2 regions of the Oxobacter pfennigii genome follow, and region 1 is predicted to be linked to the other one. Evidence: riboswitches for the same ligand, from Rfam matches in the RefSeq annotation. Region 1 holds a riboswitch; the other holds the start of a gene.
The links. Region 1 has a riboswitch for FMN ahead of OXPF_RS15120 (ECF transporter S component). Riboswitches for the same ligand answer to the same signal wherever they lie in the genome.
Positions count from the first base shown of each region.

Region 2: linked by a shared signal. The riboswitch ahead of OXPF_RS10750 (class I SAM-dependent methyltransferase) and the one ahead of OXPF_RS15120 (ECF transporter S component) in region 1 are both predicted to bind FMN.

Region 1 is NZ_LKET01000039.1:380,308-387,508, reverse strand. Features, by position in the region: gene rimI (ribosomal protein S18-alanine N-acetyltransferase) at 1-175, opposite strand, end outside; gene tsaB (tRNA (adenosine(37)-N6)-threonylcarbamoyltransferase complex dimerization subunit type 1 TsaB) at 180-887, opposite strand; gene tsaE (tRNA (adenosine(37)-N6)-threonylcarbamoyltransferase complex ATPase subunit type 1 TsaE) at 875-1,348, opposite strand; gene OXPF_RS15120 (ECF transporter S component) at 1,604-2,191, opposite strand; FMN riboswitch at 2,309-2,454, opposite strand; gene OXPF_RS15115 (NUDIX hydrolase) at 2,507-3,169, opposite strand; gene OXPF_RS15110 (hypothetical protein) at 3,587-4,222, shown strand; gene OXPF_RS15105 (flotillin family protein) at 4,241-5,629, shown strand; gene OXPF_RS15100 (transposase) at 5,859-6,773, opposite strand; gene hemL (glutamate-1-semialdehyde 2,1-aminomutase) at 6,886-7,201, opposite strand, start outside.
Region 2 is NZ_LKET01000032.1:119,450-126,650, reverse strand. Features, by position in the region: gene OXPF_RS10780 (S1 family peptidase) at 1-139, shown strand, start outside; gene OXPF_RS10775 (class I SAM-dependent methyltransferase) at 257-1,051, shown strand; gene OXPF_RS10770 (FtsW/RodA/SpoVE family cell cycle protein) at 1,157-2,458, opposite strand; gene OXPF_RS10765 (PadR family transcriptional regulator) at 2,449-2,787, opposite strand; gene OXPF_RS10760 (anaerobic nitric oxide reductase flavorubredoxin) at 3,111-4,295, shown strand; FMN riboswitch at 4,344-4,458, shown strand; gene OXPF_RS10750 (class I SAM-dependent methyltransferase) at 4,716-5,402, shown strand; FMN riboswitch at 5,530-5,644, shown strand; gene ribD (bifunctional diaminohydroxyphosphoribosylaminopyrimidine deaminase/5-amino-6-(5-phosphoribosylamino)uracil reductase RibD) at 5,795-6,895, shown strand; gene OXPF_RS10735 (riboflavin synthase) at 6,877-7,201, shown strand, end outside.

The DNA of each region.
Region 1 (7,201 bases):
CGTAGCCTATTACTTTATCCGTGTCCTTTGCCACTACATATCTTGCGGCTCTGTTGTTTTGCACTTCAGTTATGAAGGATTCAGCCGACCAGGGTACGGCAAAGGAGAGGTTTTCTATCACCATAATCTCCGGTATGTCATCTATATCCATTCTGCATAATTTTATATCCCCCATGACTTTATTCTCCTCTGCTGGCTTTGTCATATTCCCTTTCGGCCTGGGATTGTCTTAAATAAAAGGGGGCAAAAGTTATATAATCATCGGTATCGTTATTATTAAGCCGCTTTAATGCAAGGGCTGCAATGGAGGATGCTTTTTGCATATTAAGGTGAGGGGGAGCAAATACTGGCTTTTCCCTTAATTCCAGTTGTATTTTTTCTTTGTGCACAAAGATACCGTCACCTAAAAATATTATTTTTTCATGGTATTCTTTAAGCATCGAAAAAAGCTCATCCATATGTATGGCCATATAGTCACTTAATTTTTTAAATTCATCACCTTCCCATTTGTAGATACAGGTGTATACGTTATCCCTTAGGGCATCCATTATAGGGCATATTATTCCCTTTGAGTGGGGAAGATTGTACACAAGAGCATCGAGAGTAGGTATGGCGATCAATGGCTTATTTGCACCCTGGCATAATCCCTTTACCGTTGCAGCGCCGATTCTCAATCCCGTAAAGGAGCCGGGACCTGAGGCACAGGCAATTGCATCCATATCTTTTATGTCCAATTCGATAGATTTTAATAAATCGTCTATCATGGGCATTATTATGGTGGAATGCTGTTTTTTGTAATTGTAGGTTATCTCTCCTATGAGTTTATTTTCGTCGGCTACCGCGACGGATGCCACCATGGATGAGGTATCTATGGCTAGAACTCGCATTTTTCAATCATCTCCCATATAAGTCCCTGGTATTTCTCGCCGTTGACTTTGATTTGGATTTTTCGATAGTCTTCGCCTACTTCCATATCTTTTGATATGTCTACCCATATGTTTTCCTTTGGCAAAATTTCTTCTATTATATTAGCCCATTCTATAACGCTGACGCCTTGGCCATATATGTATTCATCGAAACCTATTTCATGCATTTCGTCGGTGTCGTTTATTCTGTATACATCGAAATGATACAAGGGAAGCCTTCCATTATATTCGTTTACGATAGTAAAGGTGGGGCTTGTTATATAATCATCTATATTAAGCCCCTTTGCAAGGCCTTTGACGAATTTAGTTTTTCCAGCGCCTAAATCGCCTGTCAGGCAGATTACATAGCCTTTATTGGCTATAGAGCCCAAGTATTCCCCAACTTTTTCGGTATCATTGGGGCTATATGATTCAAACAACATATTATCACTACCCTTTCGAAGGTATTTGATTACAAAAAGCTTGCCGCTTCCTTGTAATCAGATATCTGCATATGCCAGATGAAATTGTAAGCTGTTAGAGAACACTCCTCGTGCAGGTTACGCTCTTATCAGCAATACTAGTTTCTAATCCGAGGAGTGTCCACAGCTTATATTTTATCCAAATTTCCATTCTAATTATATATGTAGTGGTAAAAATGGGCAAGAAATAACCGTCGGTTTGGCCGACGGCTTGCTTTACCTATGAAGGATGGGGGATAAGCTCTTGTATGATAAAAATCCGAGAAGTGCAACTATGATGCCTTTTAAGATATTAAAGGGCACTATACTCAATGCGACAAAGGTGTTTAAATCTTTTATTGCAGGATTGATTTTGGCACCGGCGTCAACTATTGCCGGAATGGGAAAGCCTAAGACTTTTTCGTATAAGGGCAGGAATATAAACAAATTGCACACGGCAGCTACCGCCGCCATAGCAACAACACCTGCTATCAGTCCGTATAATGCGTGAGCTCTGTCCTTTTTAATCTTATACACCATGCCTGCGGCAAATACAAAGGCAGCACCTACGACGAAGTTTGCAATTTCACCTATGCCTGCAGTAGTATTCTTAAGAAGAACATGAAGTATGTTCTTTACTGCTTCGATTATAACGCCGGCTAAAGGCCCTAAGGCGAAGCTTCCTAAAAGTGCGGGAAAATCGCTTATATCCACCTTTAAAAATTCGGGGAAAAAGGGAAGCGGAAATTCAATCAGCATAAGTATAAATGCTGCTGCCGATAAAACAGAAATTTTTACCAGCTTATTAAGTCTTTGATCTCTCATAATAAACCCTCCAGAATAAATATTACTGTCTAGCCCTAATCTTCGGTGGGTCATAAGAAAAAAATCCTGAAAAATAAAAAGCTCCTGAAGAACTTCAGGAGAAAAATACAAGGTAAACACAACCTTCTTTCATCCAGACTTTACTGTCGGCTCCGGAATTAAACCGGATCTGCTTAATTAAAAGCTCGCGGGCTGTACCGCCGGTCGGGAAATGCAAAATAATACGTAAGTATTCAATTGCTCACCCTGCCCTGAAGATTCATTGGCTATTCAGTTCGAATATTATTATAGCATATATTTTTTCCCTTTGCTAGACTATCGCTTCAGCTTTTTTACAACTTCATATACAAGCCTTGCGGTCATTCCCCATATCATTTCATTTTTGTATCTATATATGAGGATTTCGTAATTTCTTCTGCCCCAGGACTTGTAGTAAAGCTCCGGCAGGCCTAATTCTTCTGCCGGAAGAAGAGTCACTTTTCTGCCTTCCTCATCCATGTAGGAAGATTCTATCATAACGCGGGTATTATATTTCTCCGGCTGGCTGTTTTCAAAATGGGATACAGGAACGGTAAATGCGTACTCCACCTCATTTTTGTTGATTATTAATTCATCAGTGCCCCCTATGTCCACTAGACTCACAAAAGAATCAATGGTAATGCCCATAGGAGCAACCATTGTATCAAGGCGTCCAATTATCTTTATCTTATCCTTGGGAATGCCCATCTCCTCATAGGTTTCGCGTATAGCTGTTGCTTCAAGGCTTTCATCCTCTGTCGGGTCGTACATTCCCCCCGGAAAGGACACCTCGCCGCCCTGTCTTATATTAAAATTTCTCATCTGAAATAATAGATGATATTCCCCACCTATAAAAACCAAAGGTATCAATACAACGGAATTATGGTACAGCTCTTTATCCAGTATGCCCGGAATTTCAGTAAGATTCTTTATCATATCATCCAGCCCTTTTTTGTCCATTCCCTTCCCCCCTTCTACACTATTATAACAATAGGGGACGGTTCACTCCACTTTTTCTTTTAACAACAGCAGTAACAACAGGGACGGTTCATAACAACAGGGACGGTTCATTCTATTTTTTCTTTGACAAAATACGGTTCATAACAACAGGGACGGTTCATTCTATTTTTTCTTTGACAAAATACGGGACGGCTCATCCTACTTTCTCTTTAAAATATTTATATCAAGTAGACGTGGGCAAATCTGCTTTTAAATTGTGCTGATTTTGTGGACTGGACTCACCTTTTATGATTATAATTAAATAGGGGCCTGCACAAAACCATATTTAAGATCATTTTCTTTAATACCTTCTATCATAATAAATATGTTCGCTTTCTTAGCATAATAAATTAGCTGCTTCTTTTAAGGGGGGATATTATGGTTGAATGGTGGAATAGTATACCGGGTGATCAAAGAGTATATTGGTATATAGGGATTCCTTTTACTACTCTCTTTATAATTCAAACCCTCCTGCCATTTTTAGGACTTGGTGACCACGGAGATTTTGGCGATTCAAATGAGAATTTGGGAGATATCCATGAATATCTGGATTCAGACGGCTTCCAGGACTATACCTTCGATGATGTCTCTTCTCCCTTTAGACTTCTCACCATGCGAAATTTCATTGTTTTCTTTACCGTATTTTCATGGACCGGCATTGTACTTGACAAATTTAATATGAATAAAATACTTGAAGTCCTGCTTTCCTGTGGCGCAGGTTTTATAGTCAGCCTGATTATAAGCAGCCTGTTTTATTTCATCGCCAATTTGACGGAATACGGCGGAATGGACCTTAAAAATGCAATAAATGCAAAGGGAGAAGTGTATCTCACCATTCCAGGGGCAAAGGATGGCGTGGGAAAGGTTACGGTGATAGTGCAGGGTACATCCCGGGAATTAGATGCAATGACCAATGGGAAAACTATTCCTACTGGAGAAAGAGTTAAGGTTATAGGCGTAATCGACAATCAAATTTTATTGGTTGAAAATTTGGTTGAAGATCATATCGATTAATTAAAAGGGGGTCAGTTTATGTATGAGATAATTTTATACACTGTCATAGCAGTGGCAATACTATCAACCGTTATTATGCTGTTTTTAAGATTTAAAAGATGTCCGTCCGATAAGGTACTCGTTGTTTATGGTAAGATAGGAAGAAGCGGAGACGGCACGGCAAGGTCTGCAAAATGCATCCATGGAGGAGCTGCCTTTGTATGGCCTGTTATACAGAATTATGAATTTTTAGATTTGACTCCGATTTCGATCGAAGTAAATTTGACCAAGGCATTGAGCAAACAGAACATAAGGGTGGATGTACCTTCCAGATTTACCGTAGGTATTTCCACGGAACCCGAGGTTATGCCAAATGCGGCGGAAAGAATCTTGGGGCTGCAGCTTAAGGATATACAGGAACTGGCAAAGGATATTATATTTGGCCAGCTAAGGCTTGTAATTGCCACCATGGATATTGAGGAAATAAATTCAGACAGAGATAAATTTTTAGCCAATGTATCCAAAAACGTGGAGGCTGAACTTAAAAAGATTGGTTTAAAGCTTATAAACGTTAACGTTACAGACATAAAGGATGAATCCGGTTATATTGAAGCCCTGGGTAAAGAAGCCGCATCCAAGGCTATTAACGATGCCAAAAAGAGCGTTGCTGAAAAAGACCGCGACGGTTCCATAGGTGAGGCAAATGCCCAAATGGACCAGAGAATACAGGTATCGGAGGCAAACTCCAAAGCTGTTGAGGGTGAAAACCTGGCCAGGATAACCATTGCAAATTCCGAGGCAGAAAAAAGGGAAAAGGAAGCTGAAGCCAACAGGAGAGCGGTTGCAGCTGAGAAGGTACAGTCTGCAAAGGCCCTGGAAGAAGCATATTCCGCAGAGCAAAGTGCGGAAATGGCCCGTGCCGAAAGGGAAAGGGCCACAAAGACGGCAGACGTCATAATCCACGCCGAAATTGAAAAACAAAAAGCCGAAATAGATGCCGAAGCCCAGGCCGAAACCCTCCGCCGCCGGGCAAAGGGTGAAGCCGACGCCATTTTGTTTAAAATGCAGGCAGAAGCAACAGGAGTAATGGAAGTACTGAGCAAACAGGCAGAGGGTTTTGAAAAGATAGTGGCGGCAGCAGGAAACGATCCAAAGAATGCGGTTGCCCTTATGATCGCTGATAAGATGGAACAGCTTGCAAAAATTCAGGTGGAAGCCATCAAGAACATCAAGATTGATAAGATCACCGTATGGGATTCCATGTCGGGGGGCAGCGGCACTCCATCCACAGCTAATTTTCTGTCGGGAATGCTGAAATCCATTCCTCCGTATGAAGATGTCTTCAAAATGGCGGGGTTGGAGCTTCCAAACTATCTTACAGGGACAAAAAAAGAAATCCCCGAGGATTCCATAGGAACTGAAGGGTAGTAAAGGCTTAGGGACGGTTCATCATAATTTGAGTTTTAGAACAACAGTTTGGCATGAACCGTCCCTATGGTTTTTCTGGTTTTTCTGGATATTTTTGATGCTTCTGTACTTAAAAATATAAAATCTACTGCAAAACAAGCAATTTTAAAGGCTTGTACCATTTTAAAAAAATTATAAAGATATAATAACTTTTTCTCCAAATTATACTTAAAATACTATACTTTCAAGGTTATCCGGCTTTTCTTCGTATGAAATCCTTGGCTATATTCATATACTCCTTTTTCCGCTGCAACAAATCTATACCCCTGGCACACAGCTTTGCCGAGTGAGACTGGGTTATGTTTCCCATAAAGGCACATATATCCTTCTGCTTCATATCACATATCCCTCGTAAAAGCAATACTGATAATGCCTTAGCCTCAATATTTTTCTTGGTATACTTTATACTGATGTTTGTATTATACTGCTTTATATAGTTTTCAACAAAGCTCACCACTTCATCCGGTCTGAAGCTTCTTACGATTACTTTTCTCTCGGATCTGTATTGTGCCTTTTCATTTTTAAACTCTGCATCATCGGGAATTATATCCGGGTTATCTCTATATACCAATTCAAGGTACTGCTTCTTTGCAATAGCAGTATTATAGCTTATCTGGCTTAATATAAACTCTTTGTCCACCAGGCCATATTTATTTTCCATGCTGCCTAAATATATTCCTAAGCTTGAGTATTCATATTTTTCTACCTGGTTTTCGTAACCTTCAATATCTTGAGTATTATTATGTATGTATGCTGATAAAGTTATAAGGTACCTGTCATCTGATACGATTTTGCTTTTGAACCTGTCCTGAAACAAGTGACCATGACGTTTGTGCCTATGGTTGTAATACCAGGCATAGCTTTGATTCACTCCGTGCATTATCCTTGATATGTCAGCACCCTGTACGTCGATTATTATATGTCCGTGAGTTTCCATGAGACAAAAGCCATAAACCTTAAACAGATAAATATCCTTATATCTTTTTAAAAGCCTCATATATACGTCTTTGTCAGCGTGGTCTGTAAACAAATTAATTTCGGCAATACTGCGGACCATTACGTGATATACGCTGTCCAAACTTTTTTCTCTGGCACATCTTGGCATAGAAAACACCACCTTTAGTTACTATTGTATTGTTAGTTTAACCAAAAGTGGCATTATTATACTATATGATATAACAGGTTGAACCGTCCCCTTATGAACTTGTGAAAAAGAATCAACGGAATGAACTGTCCCCCAGCTTTTTGAAGGTTTTGATGAAGTAGTCGATGTCCTCTCCAGTGTGTTTTACTGATATAAACAAGGCTTCGAATTGGGAGGGTGGTATGTTGATGCCGTTTTTGAACATGTGCTCAAAGTATTTGGCATAAAGTTTTGTATCACAGGTCTTGGCATCCTCATAATTTTTAACTTCATTAAGCTCGGTAAAAAATATTGTCATCATTGCCCCAACACGGTTGATTACCACAGGAAGTCCCATTTCTGCTGCCGCTTCTCTTATGCCCGTCTCCAGCCTTGCACCCAAACTTTCC
Region 2 (7,201 bases), on a different contig from region 1:
AAATAAACAATCAGAAATAGCGGGGATTGTTTTAGGCGGTGGCCGTGATATCTTTGATAATTTCAGATATTCTTTGGTAATGCCCGCAAATGAGATAAATGATTTCATAACAACATGGTATTCAAGTAAAAAGCAATAGCTGTCTATGATGGATTAACTACAAAAATCTTTTCATATTATATGGTATAATTCAATTAGCCAATAACAGAAATTGAACGCATTATTCAGAGAATTAAAAGGGAGTGTGCTTACTTAAATGGATATCCGAATAAATGCCGATAGATTTAACGGTTTCGCAGAAACTTATAAAAGCGCACGACCAGCAATGCCATTTTATCCCGTAAAGACAATTATTCGCTATTTAGGGAATACACCGGACCGGATTGTGGATTTAGGATGCGGAACAGGACTATCGACTGTTGTTTGGAGTGACTACTGCAGTCAAATAATCGGCGTTGAACCAAGTACAGATATGATTACCGTTGCCAAAAGAAAGGCAAATAATAAGATTAGCTTTATTAATGCATTTAGCCATGATACCGGAATTGAAAGTGATTCTTCAGATGTGGTTATTTGTTCTCAATCATTTCATTGGATGGAGCCAATAGCAACTTTAACAGAAGTAAACAGAATTTTAAAAGCCGGAGGTGTTTTTGCTACTGTTGATTGTGATTGGCCGCCTGTTTCAATTTGGCAGGCTGATCAAGCATATGACATCCTTTATAAAAAGGTGAGAGAGTTAGAAGAAAAGTTACCTGATGTAAAAGATACATTTATTCGTTACAATAAAGAAGAACATTTATCCAACATAAAAAACAGTTGTTATTTTCGGTATGCAAGAGAAATTGTTTTTTCCAACACAGAACTATGTACGTCGGAACGCTTTATCAATATAATCATCAGCCAGGGTAGCTTACAAGCTATTATTACAAAATACCCAGAATTATTATTAGACGATATTGTCGCTTTCAAGAATAAAATCATCAGGCTTTTTCAAGATGAAATGTTTGAAATCGACTTTTCGTATCGTATGCGCTTAGCTGTGAAATAATTTTCCATGGAAAGCCTTAAAGTACAACTCTTTAAGGCTTTTTTAATGTTATAATAACACTTTTGTTTTTTCACTCCTGATAATCTGATGACAACCTCACATTTTTTATGCATAAAATGCAATTTCTCTTATATTTCTTCGTCTGTATATGCCTAATATCAGTCCTATCACAATCATATTAATAATAAATTGAGTTCCCCCATAGCTTATAAAGGGTAATCCGGTTCCGCCTAAAGGTGCTAATCCTAAAACCATTAGAATATTCCATAAAAATTGTATGGAAAAAACTGCTGCAAAACCACTTAATAATAGTTTGCCGTAATTATTTTTTACTAAACCAACTAATCCGGCTATACGGACTATAAAGGAGATAAACAGTGCTATCAATATGAGTCCTGCAATCCATCCAAAAGTATATACTACATAAGCAAATATAAAATCGGTATGGACTTCCGGTATAACTCCCGGTTTAAATGTAAACCCCTGCCCTAATAAACCTGCAGAATGAAGTACCTTACTTAATTGAATATTGATATATCCGCTTCCAGAAGGGTCTTTGTTCGGATTGAGAAAGATAAAAAACCGTTTTACTCTATATGGCCTGCTGAATATCTGAAATAAAAATATTATAATTTCAGAGCCTATTATACCAAGAATATATTTTAGCTTTGCACCGGACATGATTGCGAGAACTAAAAATGCGGTTGAATATATTAGTATGCTGTCAAGTGAGGGCACTGCCAACATAAGAATAATTGGAAATATGAGCAGCCCCAGGCTGTATAGAATATTTTTGGGTTGATTCCAGTTCCAGTTATCCATTATACCTGACAGTGCAATAACATAAAATAAGAGACATGCTTCTACAGGAATAACAAAAGGACCTATTGAAAACCGTAATAATCCATTTACGGGACGACCAAATAAAATTGAGTATATTATAAATATTGAAGTTATTATATATATGTATTTGGAATATGGTTTTATCTTCTTGTAATCAAAAAAGTACAGACCTACCGCAGCAGCTATTCCTAAAATACTAAATGACAAACTTCTAATAAGTATTGAAGAAGGGTTATAGTAGGATGCACCTTGTGTTGCTATCAAGTAATTAGTTATTATCCCGAAACTTGCAAGCATGAATGTCAGGGCCAATATGCCCCATTCCGGTTTAGACTTGTGAACTTTATTCAATTGATTTCCGACTGTTATAGCGTCACCCATTTGGGCAACTGCTTTATTTATTGAATCAGTTTCGGTAAAACCCTCATTTAAATATTCTTCTGCCAACTCTGTAATGTGGCTTTGTATTTCTAGGCTTATTTCTTTATGAATTTCTTTAAAGCGTACTTGTGAACACACATCGTTTATATATTCCCGGGCTTTATTATTACTACCTAATTCCATACGATCTCCTCCAATAAAACCTTATCTACCGCGCTCTTAAAAGTGAACCATTCCTCTTGCTTTTCCTTAACCTGCAATTTCCCGGCATCCGTAATTTTATAATACTTCCTTTTACGGCTCTCAACTTCATCCCAATAAGATAAGACAAAACCTTCTGCCTCAAGGGAATGTAAAATCGGATAAAGTGTTCCTTCCTTGAAGTTAAAAACACCATCTGACTTCTTATCTATTTCTTTTATAATCTCATAACCGTACATTGGCTTACGGTCAAGTAAAGTTAAGATAAGGATTACAGTGCTTCCCTTAAGCAACTCTTTGTTAACCTTCATAAGTACCACCTCAAATCTATATATTGAATTACTATGCATAGCATATCTATGTATTACTATAGAACTATTCTATTTTAATGTCAATAATGGTTATTAAAATATATAGCGAGATTATTGTCTGTTTTTTCTTTAGCTTGACTTATGGCTTACCATAATATAACATTTTGATATTGAGGTATCTCAAAATCATAAATACATGAATTAAGGCAGGCAATTTGAGAACTTGAAAATTGCCCCGAAAGCCAGACTTTTTCAACTTACAGACTACAACATGAATTTACTGTTTTTGTGTTATACTAAATATAAAAAATGGAGGGATAACAATGGGAAAAGCACTGACTTCTAAAGTTACATGGGTTGGCAAGGTAGATTGGGAATTAAAGAAGTTTCATGGGGACGAATATTCGACATGGAAAGGCTCATCGTATAACTCCTATCTTATAAAGGACGTGAAAAATGTACTGATTGAAACGGTCTGGAAGCCTTTTGACAAGGAGTTTGTCAGCAATCTGCAGAATGAAATCGATTTGAAAGAGATCGACTACATTATTGCAAACCATGCGGAGAGCGATCACAGCGGCGCGCTGCCGGAGCTTATGCGCTATATTCCCGATACGCCCATCTACTGCACGGCCAACGCCGTTAAATCGCTTAAAGGGCATTATCACCATGACTGGAATTTTATCACGGTAAAGACAGGGGATACACTTGAGCTGGGCAGTACAAAGCTGATTTTTGTGGAAGCGCCAATGCTGCATTGGCCGGACAGTATGTTCTGTTATCTTACGGGTGAGAATATACTGTTCTCCAATGATGCCTTCGGACAGCATTACGCCACCGAATCCTTGTACAATGACACGGTGGATACTGCCGAGCTTTACACCGAGGCCATAAAGTATTACGCCAATATACTGAATCCGTTTTCACCGCTGGTTATAAAAAAGATCAATGAGGTGTTAGGCTTAGGGCTGCCGGTGGATATGATCTGCCCAAGCCACGGAGTTATATGGAAGGAAGAGCCTGCGCAGATTATCCAAGCGTATCTGAAATGGGCGGCTTCTTACCAAGAGAATCAAATCAGCATCGTCTACGATACCATGTGGGGCGCAACGCGACGCATGGCAGAGGCCATTGCTGCGGGCATACGCAGTCAGGATATGAGTGTGACGGTGAAGCTTTTTAATGCGGCAAAAGAGGACAAGAATGATATTATCACGGAGATATTCCGCTCAAAAACGGTTCTCATCGGTTCGTCCACCATCAACCGCGGCATCCTGCATTCCATAGGAGGCCTGCTGGAGATGATAAAGGGACTCAAGTTTACAGGAAAGAGCGCGGCGGCATTCGGCAGCTATGGGTGGAGCGGAGAGTCTGTGGGACATATTTCTAAAGCGCTTGCGGACTCCGGTTTCCGTGTGCTTGACGACGGGATTAAAACTCTTTGGGTACCGGATGAAGCTGCCTTGTCCCAATGTGAAGCCTATGGGAAAACCATAGCGGAGGCTTGAATTTAGTTTACAAAAACAAAATAAGCAGTATAATAAGATTCAATTGAATGATATCTTCAGGGCAGGGTTAAATTCCCTACCGGTGGTAAAGCCCACTAGCCGCAAGGCATGATTCGGTGTAACTCCGAAGCCGACAGCATAGTCTGGATGAAAGAAGATAAAGGCCTCAGTGTTTCTGTGTGTATGTGAATCTGCTCTGGAATAATGTTTTATTCCAGAGCTTTTTATTGTAATATAATTGCTTACTATCGACTTGGGATGTCTTATATACCCTGAACGAGATATTATCTCGTTTAGCTTTTTGTTGCTCACCGGAAACCACTTGTTAAGCAAGTGAAAGAAGAGAGACTTAAAGAGGAAGATAAGTTTTTTCTATCGGGAAAAATGGTACAATATTATAAGAGGTTTATGGAGGTACTTATGTCAAAAATAGATAACGGTCTTACAGCATGGGAAACCAATGCAACTTTTTGGGACGAGAGAATGGGGGATGACTCTAATGATTTTCATCGTAATTTGGTCAGACCTTATACAGAAGAGCTGCTTGATATTTGCCAGGGGGAGCTGGTATTGGACATTGCCTGTGGAAACGGGAATTTTTCCGAAAGGTTGGCTGAATGCGGTGCGAAAGTGGTTGCCTTTGACTATAGCGCCAAAATGATTGAGCTGGCGAAAAAACGCCGGGCAGATGTGCTGGATAGGGTGAATTTTTATGTATGTGACGCAACTAATTATGATGAACTTTTAGCACTCGGGCAAGATAAACTTTTTGATAAGGCTGTTGCGAACATGGCAATTATGGATATTTCAGATATTAATCCACTATTTAAAGCAGTACATTTGATGATGAGAACCGGAGGCTCATTTGTTTTTGCAACGCACCATCCCTGTTTTACCTACCCAAATAATAATTACTTCACAAGTCAAATATATCAGGGAGAGGCAATTGCAGGGCAACCAGTCTTACAGAATTATTACCACCGTTCTATTCAGGAAATACTGAACACCGCATTTTTATATAATTTTGTTTTAAGCGGATTTTACGAAGTTCCTTTTCCCGGGCAAGAAATACCTATTATCATGATTGTGAGGTTAGACAAAAAATAAGCAATTTCATGAATTGGAAAATTTCATTTCACTTACCGGTCGGTATAGTTTAATCAAACCGTAGAAATATCTTTCCATCATTAACCTTGACAAAAACAAAATAAGCAGTATAATAAAAGCAATTGAATAATATCTTCAGGGCAGGGTTAAATTCCCTACCGGTGGTAAAGCCCACGAGCCGTAAGGCATGATTCGGTGCAACTCCGAAGCCGACAGTATAGTCTGGATGAAAGAAGATGAAAGCCGCAGTGTTTCTGTGTGTATGTGAATCTGCTCTGGAATAATGTTTTATTCCGGAGTTTTTTATTTGTAATATATGCTGCTTACTCACACTTGCGACGCCTTATATGCCCTGAACGGTTTTGTTCAGGGCATTTTTTAGGAGGTGCTGCATGACTGATATAGAATATATGAAGCTTGCTATAAAGCTTGCAAAGAAGGGCTGCGGATGGGTAAATCCCAATCCCATGGTGGGCGCGGTTATTGTAAAAGACGGTAATGTCATTGGAAAGGGTTATCATCAGAAATACGGAGAGCTCCATGCTGAACGGAATGCCTTCGCAAGCTGCAAAACATCTCCGTCAGGCGCAACCATTTATGTGACACTGGAGCCTTGCTGTCATTATGGCAAAACACCGCCTTGTACCGATGCTATCCTAAATAGCGGTATCCGTCGTGTAGTAATTGGCTCTTGTGACCCTAATCCTTTGGTGGCAGGTAAAGGCATTAAGCTGTTACGTTCCCGGGGAATTGAAGTAACAGAGGGTATTCTAAAGGACGAATGTGATACGCTCAACGAGAGCTTCTTTCACTATATCCAGAGCAAAACGCCCTACGTGATAATGAAGTACGCCATGACCCTGGACGGAAAAATTGCAACACGTACCGGCAAGTCTCAATGGATTACCGGCGAAAGGGCGCGGCAGCGCGTTCATGAGGACCGGCACCGCTATTCTGCCATAATGGTGGGAATCGGCACTGTCCTTTTAGATGATCCAATGCTGACCTGCCGGCTTGATAACAACAGAAATCCCCTGCGTATTGTGTGCGATACCAGACTCAGAATGCCGCTAGCTTCAAGGCTTGTTACTTCGGCAAAGAGTATCGGTACGCTTATTGCTACGGCGGTGCCGGATCAAGAAAAACACCAGCCTTACTTAGAAGCAGGCTGCGATATTATGGTACTCCCTTTAAAAGACGGGCATATTGACCTTAATTGCTTGATGATAAGGCTGGGTGAGAGAAAAATTGACAGCATTCTTTTAGAAGGCGGCAGTACGCTGAACTGGTCTGCGCTTAAAAGCGGAATCGTCAACAAGGTACAGGCATATATTGCCCCTAAAATGTTTGGGGGAAGCGGACAAACCCCGGTATCAGGCTTGGGAGTGGATTGCCCTGATGAGGCTTTCAAATTGAGCAAACCAACTGTTATACGGGTAGGCGAGGATATTTTATTGGAAAGCGAGGTGATAGGGTGTTCACAGGAATCATAGAAGAAATCGGAAAAATGGAAAGTATACGAAAAGGTGCTCAGTCTTTTGTTATCTCAGTTCAGGCAAAGAAAATAATGGAGGATGTCCGCATTGGAGACAGTATCGCTGTCAACGGTGTCTGCCTCACAGTCACATCCTTTTCTCCAAGGGGCTTTACTGCCGACGTGATGCACGAAACCTTAAACCGTTCTTCTCTCGGAAACTTGCGCAGGGGAAGTTTGGTCAATCTGGAACGGGCCATGTCCATAAACGGCAGATTCGGCGGGCATATTGTCACAGGTCATATCGATGGTACCGGAACGGTTT